Regions from separate parts of the Cellulosimicrobium sp. SJTW-1 genome, predicted to be linked through region 1. Evidence: riboswitches for the same ligand, from Rfam matches in the RefSeq annotation. Region 1 holds a riboswitch; each other region holds the start of a gene.

Region 1 (2,254 bases):
TCGGACAGGTAGGCGGTGGAGACGCGCGCGGCGGCCGCGACGTCGACGAGCGTGCGCCCCTGCGCGAGCCGCGCCCGCCGCAGGATCCCCCCGATGACGTGGCGCAGGAGGGGCTCCGCCCGTCCGCCCGCCCGGGAGCGAGGGCTCGGCGTCACCCCGTCCGGCACCACGTCCGGCAGCGTGCCCGGCACCGCGCTCGTCGCGTCCATGCGTTCACGCTACCCGCGGCCCACCCGGGTGCCGAGGCGCCCGGGTGGGTATCTGCTGCTGGCGTAAGGCCGGGCGCACGACGCGACGCCGGCCGCGCGCCCGGCCGGACGGGTCACCAGCGCTCGAGCGACCAGGCCATCTGCCAGAAGCGGATCTCGTGGCGGCAGCTCAGCTCGAACGCGCGCTCCATGCGCGCGCGCTCCGCCTCGCCCGCGTCCGCGGCGAGCGCGTCGAGGCGTGCGCGCAGGTCCGTGAGGACGTCCTCGGTGCGCTCGGCCGCGTAGAACTGCCACCAGCCCGCGAGCGGGTGGTCGTCGCCGAGGGCGCCGGGCGTCGTCTCGCGCTCGCCGAGCCAGAAGCGCCGCGCGGACCAGATGTAGGTCCACGGGCACGGCAGCAGCGCGGCGAGCAGCACGCCGAGCGAGTCGCGGCCGGCCGCCGTCATGTGGTCGACGTAGGCCTGCGCGCTCGGCGCGAGGCGGTGCGTCTGCGCCTCCTCGTACGTCACGCCGAGGAAGTCGCACATCGCGTGGTGCGCGTGCGACTCGTCGTCGAGGAGGAAGCCGGCCTTGTCGTGGAAGTAGGCCGCCCACGACCGGTCGGGCGCGAGGGCCATGCCGAGGCCGTAGCAGCGCAGGTAGGCCGTGAGGTACTGGTGGTCCTGGCCCACGTAGTGGCGGACCGCGGCGGGCTCGACGGAGCCGTCGCGCAGCCCTGCCAGGAAGGGGTGGTCGTAGAACGTCTCGAAGAGGTCCGCGTACCGGCGGGCGAGGTCGGCGGTGAAGCCGGTCTCCTCCTGCCGGACGAGCGCGGTCGGGTCGTCCGCGAGGACAGGGTTCAGGGTGATGGCAGCAGGCGTCGTCATGCCCACGTTCCTCCGCTCGTGCTAGCGAGATCAGGTTCGACGGGTCCGGGCGGCCGTACCGCTCGTCTCAGTCCCTCGGCCCGGGCCGTGGCCCGGGCGGGACGCCCCGCGTGGTTCGCGCCGACCCTAGCAAGGACGGCGCCGGTGCGGGAGCCCTCGCCACGGTGTGGGAATATAGTTGTAGCGACAACAAGTTGGAGCAGACATGACCACGAGCACGCCGGGCGCGCCGACCGACCGCCTCCTGTCCCCGTCCACGAGCATGGACGCCGTCACGCTGCGCGTGGGCGACCTCGAGCTCATGACCTCGTACTACACGGGCGCGTTCGCCCTCGCCCCGCTCGAGGAGCGGTCTCGCGGCGCCGAGGTGCACCGCGTGCTGGGCCGCGGCCGCACGCCCATGCTGCGCCTCGTGCACACGCCCGGGCTCCCGCCCGTCGACCCGCGCCAGGCCGGCCTGTTCCACACGGCCTTCCTGTTCGACGACGGCCCGAGCCTCGCCGCGACCGTCTACCGCGCCGCGCAGGACCGCCGCGGCACCTTCGTCGGGTCGAGCGACCACCTCGTCAGCGAGGCGTTCTACTTCACCGACCCCGAGGGCAACGGCGTCGAGCTCTACACCGACCGCCCCCGCGAGACGTGGGTGCGCGAGCACGGCCAGATCCTCATGACGACGACGTTCCTCGACCCGAACGCCTACCTGCGCACGCACCTCGACCAGGAGACGTTCGACGCCGGCCCCTCGCTCGCGGGCCGCGTCGGTCACGTGCACCTGCAGGTGGGCGACGTCGCGACCGCCCACGCCTTCTACGTCGACACCGTCGGCTTCGAGGCGACGCTCACCGGGTACAGCGGGGCGCTCTTCGCGTCCGCGGGCGGGTACCACCACCACGTCGCGATGAACGTGTGGAACAGCGCGGGCGCCGGGCCCCGCGCCGCGAGCCTCGGGCTCGGCGACGTCGCCGTCACGGTGCCGGGCCGCGAGGACCTCGACGCGCTCGTCGCGCGCCTCCGCGCCCGCGGGCTGGAGCACGCGGACGACGGCCGCTCCGTCGTCGTGCACGACCCGTGGGGCACGCGCGTGACGCTGTCCGTCCCCGGCACCACGACCGAGGAGCTGCTGGCGCGCTGAGGCGCGGCGCCCCGGGCACGGAGCGCGCGCCCGGGGCACGAGGCGCA
Region 2 (2,254 bases), 1.4 Mb from region 1:
GCTCCTCGCGCGCGACGCGGGCCGGCTCGCCGGGGTGGCCGACGAGATCGCCGCGCTCGACGGCGCGGGCCGTGCCGTCGTCGTCACGGCGGACGTGACCGACGCCGCGGCGGTGGCCGCGGCCGTCCGCGAGGCCGAGGCCACGCTCGGGAGCGTGGACCTGCTCGTCAACAACGCGGGCCGGGTCGACGCCGAGGTGCCGCTCTGGGAGGCGGACCCCGACGAGTGGTGGGCCGTCCTGGAGACCAACGTGCGCGGGCCGTTCCTGCTCGCGCGCGCCGTCGTCCCCGGGATGCTCGCGCGCGGCGGCGGCCGCGTCGTCGACCTCAACAGCGGCGCGGGCTCCCACGACATGGACGGAGCGAGCGCGTACAACGCGAGCAAGACGGCGCTCCTGCGCCTCGGGGCGAACCTCCACCGCTCGGGCCACGCGCTCGGCCTGCGGACCTTCGAGGTGTCGCCGGGCGTCGTGCAGACCGACATGACGGCGTCCATGGTCATGCACGAGGGCCGCACGGAGTGGACGCCCGTCGAGCGCACGGTCGAGATGGTCGTCGCGATCGCCCGCGGCGAGCTCGACGCGTTCTCGGGGTCGTTCGTGCGCGTGACGCACGACTCGCCCGGGTCGCTCCGCGCGGCCGCCCAGGAGGCCGCCCGCGCGGGCGTCGCGCTGCCCGGTCCCGACGGCCGTCGGCTGCGCGTCACGCGCTGGGGCTCCGACGACCCGATGCCGGGAGAGCTCCCCGCCCGCTGAGCGCACGCACCCCGCACGGCCGACGCCGCCCGACCCCCCCCGGTCGGGCGGCGTCCGTGCGTCCGGGCACCGGGTCACAGCGGGACGCACGTGTCCCGGTCGACCCACACGTGCCACAGGCCCCGCTCGGGGTGCTCGTACTCGAACGCCACGAGCCCGCCTGCGTCGTGCGTGACGACGCCCGTGAGCACGACCCGCCGACCGTCTCGGTCGTACGTCGTGCAGAGGGCGGGCACCTGGACCGGGACGGGCGCGTCCGGCAGGAAGGGGCGGGTCGCGGGGGCGACGTGCTGCGTCATACCCGGAAAGACGCGCGCACGCGCGTCGTCTCACGCGTCGGGGCGGGTGAAAAGCGCACGGGTCGCCGCGTAGCATGGCCCGCGACACGGGGTGCCCCGCACCGGGGCTGAGATGAGACCCGTCGAACCTGATCTGGCTCGTACCAGCGAAGGGATGTCCGCGCGATGACGCTCGCCCTGCCTCGGCACACCTCCGACCCGGCCTCCGCTCTCGCGGACCGTGACCGCCGGCCCGACCCGGGCCGTCGGCCCGACCCGGCACCGTCCCGCCCCCGCGTCCTCTCCGTCGCGGGGACCGACCCGACCGGCGGCGCCGGGATCCAGGCCGACCTCAAGGCGTTCTGCGCGCACGGCGCCTACGGCATGGCCGTCACCACGGCGCTCGTCGCGCAGAACACCCACGGCGTGCGGTCGGTGCACGTCCCCGGGCCGGCGTTCCTGCGCGCGCAGCTCGACGCCGTGTCCGACGACGTCGAGGTCGACGCCGTGAAGATCGGCATGGTCGCGGACGAGGCGAACGCCCGCGCCGTCGGGGAGTGGCTCGACGACCTCGCCGCGGCGCGCGCCGCCGCGGGTGCTCCGCGGCCCTGGGTCGTCCTGGACCCGGTGATGGTCGCCACCTCCGGCCACCGCCTGCTCGACGCGGGCGCCGAGCAGGCCGTGCGCGACCTCGCGGCGCGCGCCGACGTCGTCACGCCGAACCTGCCCGAGCTCGGCGTCCTCGGCGGGCAGGAGCCCGCGACGACGTGGGACGACGCCCTGCGCCAGGCGACGCAGTACGCGACCGCGAGCGACGCCGTCGTGCTGCTCAAGGGCGGTCACCTCACCGGACGCACGTCGCCCGACGCGCTCGTCCTCCCCGCGCCCGGGCCGACGACGGGCCGCGCGCCGGGGGCGGCCACCGTCACGACGTTCGACGCCGAGCGCGTCGACACGCCCCACACCCACGGCACGGGGTGCTCGCTCTCGGCGGCGCTCGCGGCGCTGCGACCGCAGCGCGCGAGCTGGGAGGAGGCGGCGCGCGAGGCGAAGGAGTGGCTCACGGGCGCGCTGCGTGCCGGCGCCGCGCTGCGGGTGGGGACGGGCCGGGGGCCCGTGGACCACCTGCACCGCTCGGCGCCCGTGCGGCCGGGCTGAGCCCGGGCCGACCGGGCGAGCCCGGGCTGCTGCGACGTGCCGAGCCCGGGCCGCGGGACGCACT
Region 3 (2,254 bases), 2.0 Mb from region 1:
GGTCGGTCCGGGCGGTGGCGAGGGCGGTCGCGACGTCGTCGCCGGGCTCCGTCCCGCCGAGCGCGGGGAGCCCGCCGAGCCCGGCGACGACGGCGTCGGCCGTGAGCGGGGCGAGCAGGATGCCGTTGCGGCCGTGGCCCGTCGCGAGGTGGAGCCCCGGGACGTCCGTCGGCCCGACGAGCGGGAGGTTGTCCGGTGTCGCGGGGCGCCCCCGCGGCGTCACCTCGACCAGCGCGGCCTCGTCGATCCCCGGCAGGAGGGCGCGGGCGTCCCGCAGGAGCGCGAAGACGCCGCCGGCGGTGGCGCGGCGGTCGTCCGGGTTCTCCTCGGTGGTGGCCCCGACGACGACCTCCCGGTGCCCGGCGCGCGGCCCCGCAGGCTCGGGGTCGCGCGGCACGACGTACACCGGCCGCCCCTGCACGAGCCCGCGCACGACGTGCTCCAGCGCGAGGTCCGGGCCCGCGTCGAGCCGCAGCGTCTGACCCTTCACCGGCCGCGTGGGCACGACGATGCCCGGCACGTCCGCGAGGAGGGCGCCCGACTGCCAGCCCGCCGCGACGACGACCGCACCCGCGCGGTGGAGCCGGCCCGCGTCGTCGTGCACGCCGACCACGCGCCCGGCATCGAGCGCGAGCCGGGTCGCGGACGCGCGGACGACGCGCGCCCCGGTGGCCGAGCCCGCACCCCCGGCGTCGCGGCCGCCGAGCGCGGCGAGCAGCGCGGCGTGCGTCGCGCGCGGGTCGACCGCGTGGTCCGCGGGGGCCCACGCCGCCCCGGCGACGCGCGGGCCCAGGTACGGCTCGCGGCGGCGCGCGTCGGCGACGGTGAGCTCGTGCGACGCGAGACCGTGCGCGGCGTGCAGGGCGAGGACGCGGCGGAGCAGCGCGAGGTCGTCGGCGTCGTAGGCGAGGGTGAGCGTCCCGGCGGTCCGCAGCCCGACGTCCGCCCCCGTCGCCGCGCGCAGGTCCGCGGCGAACGCCGGCCACGCCGCGGCGGCCGCGAGGTGGAGCCGCAGGGCGGCCTCCTCCCCGAAGTCGGCCTCGGTCACCGGCGCGAGCATCCCCGCGGCGGCGTGGGTCGCGGCCGCGCCCGGCGCCGGGTCGAGCACCGTGACGGTCAACCCCGCGCGCGCCGCGCGCCACGCGACGGCGAGACCCACGATCCCGCCCCCCACGACGACGACGTCGCGCGCGCCGTCGGGCACGACGGAGCCACCCGCGGACGGGTGGACGGACAGGCTCATGTGCGCTCCCTTCGCTGGCATGACCCAGATCAGGTTCGACGGTCGGCGGCGACGCCCTCTCAGCCCCCTGCGGGGCTCCCGTGCTGTCGGCCACAGTACCTCCTGCCGAGGAGCCGCCGAGGCTAGGCTCCCGCGGGTGAGCTCCGAGACCTCCACCACCCCGGCCACTCCCGCCCCGTCGGCGGACGCCGCACGCGCCCGGCTCGCCGACGCGCGGCTCTACCTCTGCACGGACGCGCGCGAGGAGCGCGGCGACCTCGAGGACTTCCTGCGGGCGGCGCTCGCGGGCGGGGTGGACGTCGTGCAGCTCCGCGACAAGACGCTCGACGTCGCGCGCGAGCTCGAGCTCCAGGAGCTCGTCGCGCGCGTAGCGACGGAGCACGGCGCGCTGTGGGCCGTGAACGACCGGGCGGACGTGGCGTCGGTCACGGGCGCGCCGGTCGTGCACATGGGCCAGGGCGACCTGCCGGTCCCGGCCGTGCGGGCGCTGCTCGGCGCGGGGCCCGCGCTCGGCCGGTCCACGCACTCGGCCGCGCAGGCGGCCGCGGCAGAGGCCGACCCGGCGGTGGACTACTTCTGCGTGGGTCCGCTGTGGGCGACCCCGACGAAGCCGGGGCGGGCCGCCGTCGGCCTGGACCTGCTGCGCGACGTCGCGGCGACCCGGCCCGCGACGCCCTGGTTCGCGATCGGCGGGATCGACGCGGACCGGCTCGACGCCGTCCTCGACGCGGGCGCGACCCGGATCGTGGTGGTGCGCGCGATCACGGCGGCGAGCGACCCGGAAGCGGCGGCCCGCGCCCTGCGCGAGCGCGTCGCGGCGCGCGCCGAGGCGCGCACCGACGCCTGAGACGCGGGACGAGCCCCGCCGCACGGCGACTATCCTGGACGGGTGACGTCACCCGCCACCGCTCCCGACACTCCCACCACCGCCGAGGTGGCCTCGACCCCGCGGCCCGTGCTCGTCGTCGACTTCGGCGCCCAGTACGCGCAGCTCATCGCGCGCCGCGTGCG

What was found. Region 1 has a riboswitch for thiamine pyrophosphate ahead of RSE42_RS14455 (TenA family protein). Riboswitches for the same ligand answer to the same signal wherever they lie in the genome.
Region 2: linked by a shared signal. The riboswitch ahead of thiD (bifunctional hydroxymethylpyrimidine kinase/phosphomethylpyrimidine kinase) and the one ahead of RSE42_RS14455 (TenA family protein) in region 1 are both predicted to bind thiamine pyrophosphate.
Region 3: linked by a shared signal. The riboswitch ahead of thiO (glycine oxidase ThiO) and the one ahead of RSE42_RS14455 (TenA family protein) in region 1 are both predicted to bind thiamine pyrophosphate.

The regions. Positions count from the first base shown of each region.
Region 1 covers NZ_CP136680.1:3,206,611-3,208,864, forward strand. Annotated here, with positions in the region: gene RSE42_RS14450 (helix-turn-helix domain-containing protein) at 1-209, opposite strand, end outside; gene RSE42_RS14455 (TenA family protein) at 323-1,075, opposite strand; TPP riboswitch at 1,066-1,194, opposite strand; gene RSE42_RS14460 (VOC family protein) at 1,281-2,207, shown strand.
Region 2 covers NZ_CP136680.1:1,846,458-1,848,711, forward strand. Annotated here, with positions in the region: gene RSE42_RS08380 (SDR family oxidoreductase) at 1-754, shown strand, start outside; gene RSE42_RS08385 (hypothetical protein) at 829-1,053, opposite strand; TPP riboswitch at 1,131-1,225, shown strand; gene thiD (bifunctional hydroxymethylpyrimidine kinase/phosphomethylpyrimidine kinase) at 1,219-2,190, shown strand; gene RSE42_RS08395 (DUF4862 family protein) at 2,254-2,254, opposite strand, start outside.
Region 3 covers NZ_CP136680.1:1,219,850-1,222,103, forward strand. Annotated here, with positions in the region: gene thiO (glycine oxidase ThiO) at 1-1,243, opposite strand, end outside; TPP riboswitch at 1,233-1,335, opposite strand; gene thiE (thiamine phosphate synthase) at 1,380-2,090, shown strand; gene guaA (glutamine-hydrolyzing GMP synthase) at 2,133-2,254, shown strand, end outside.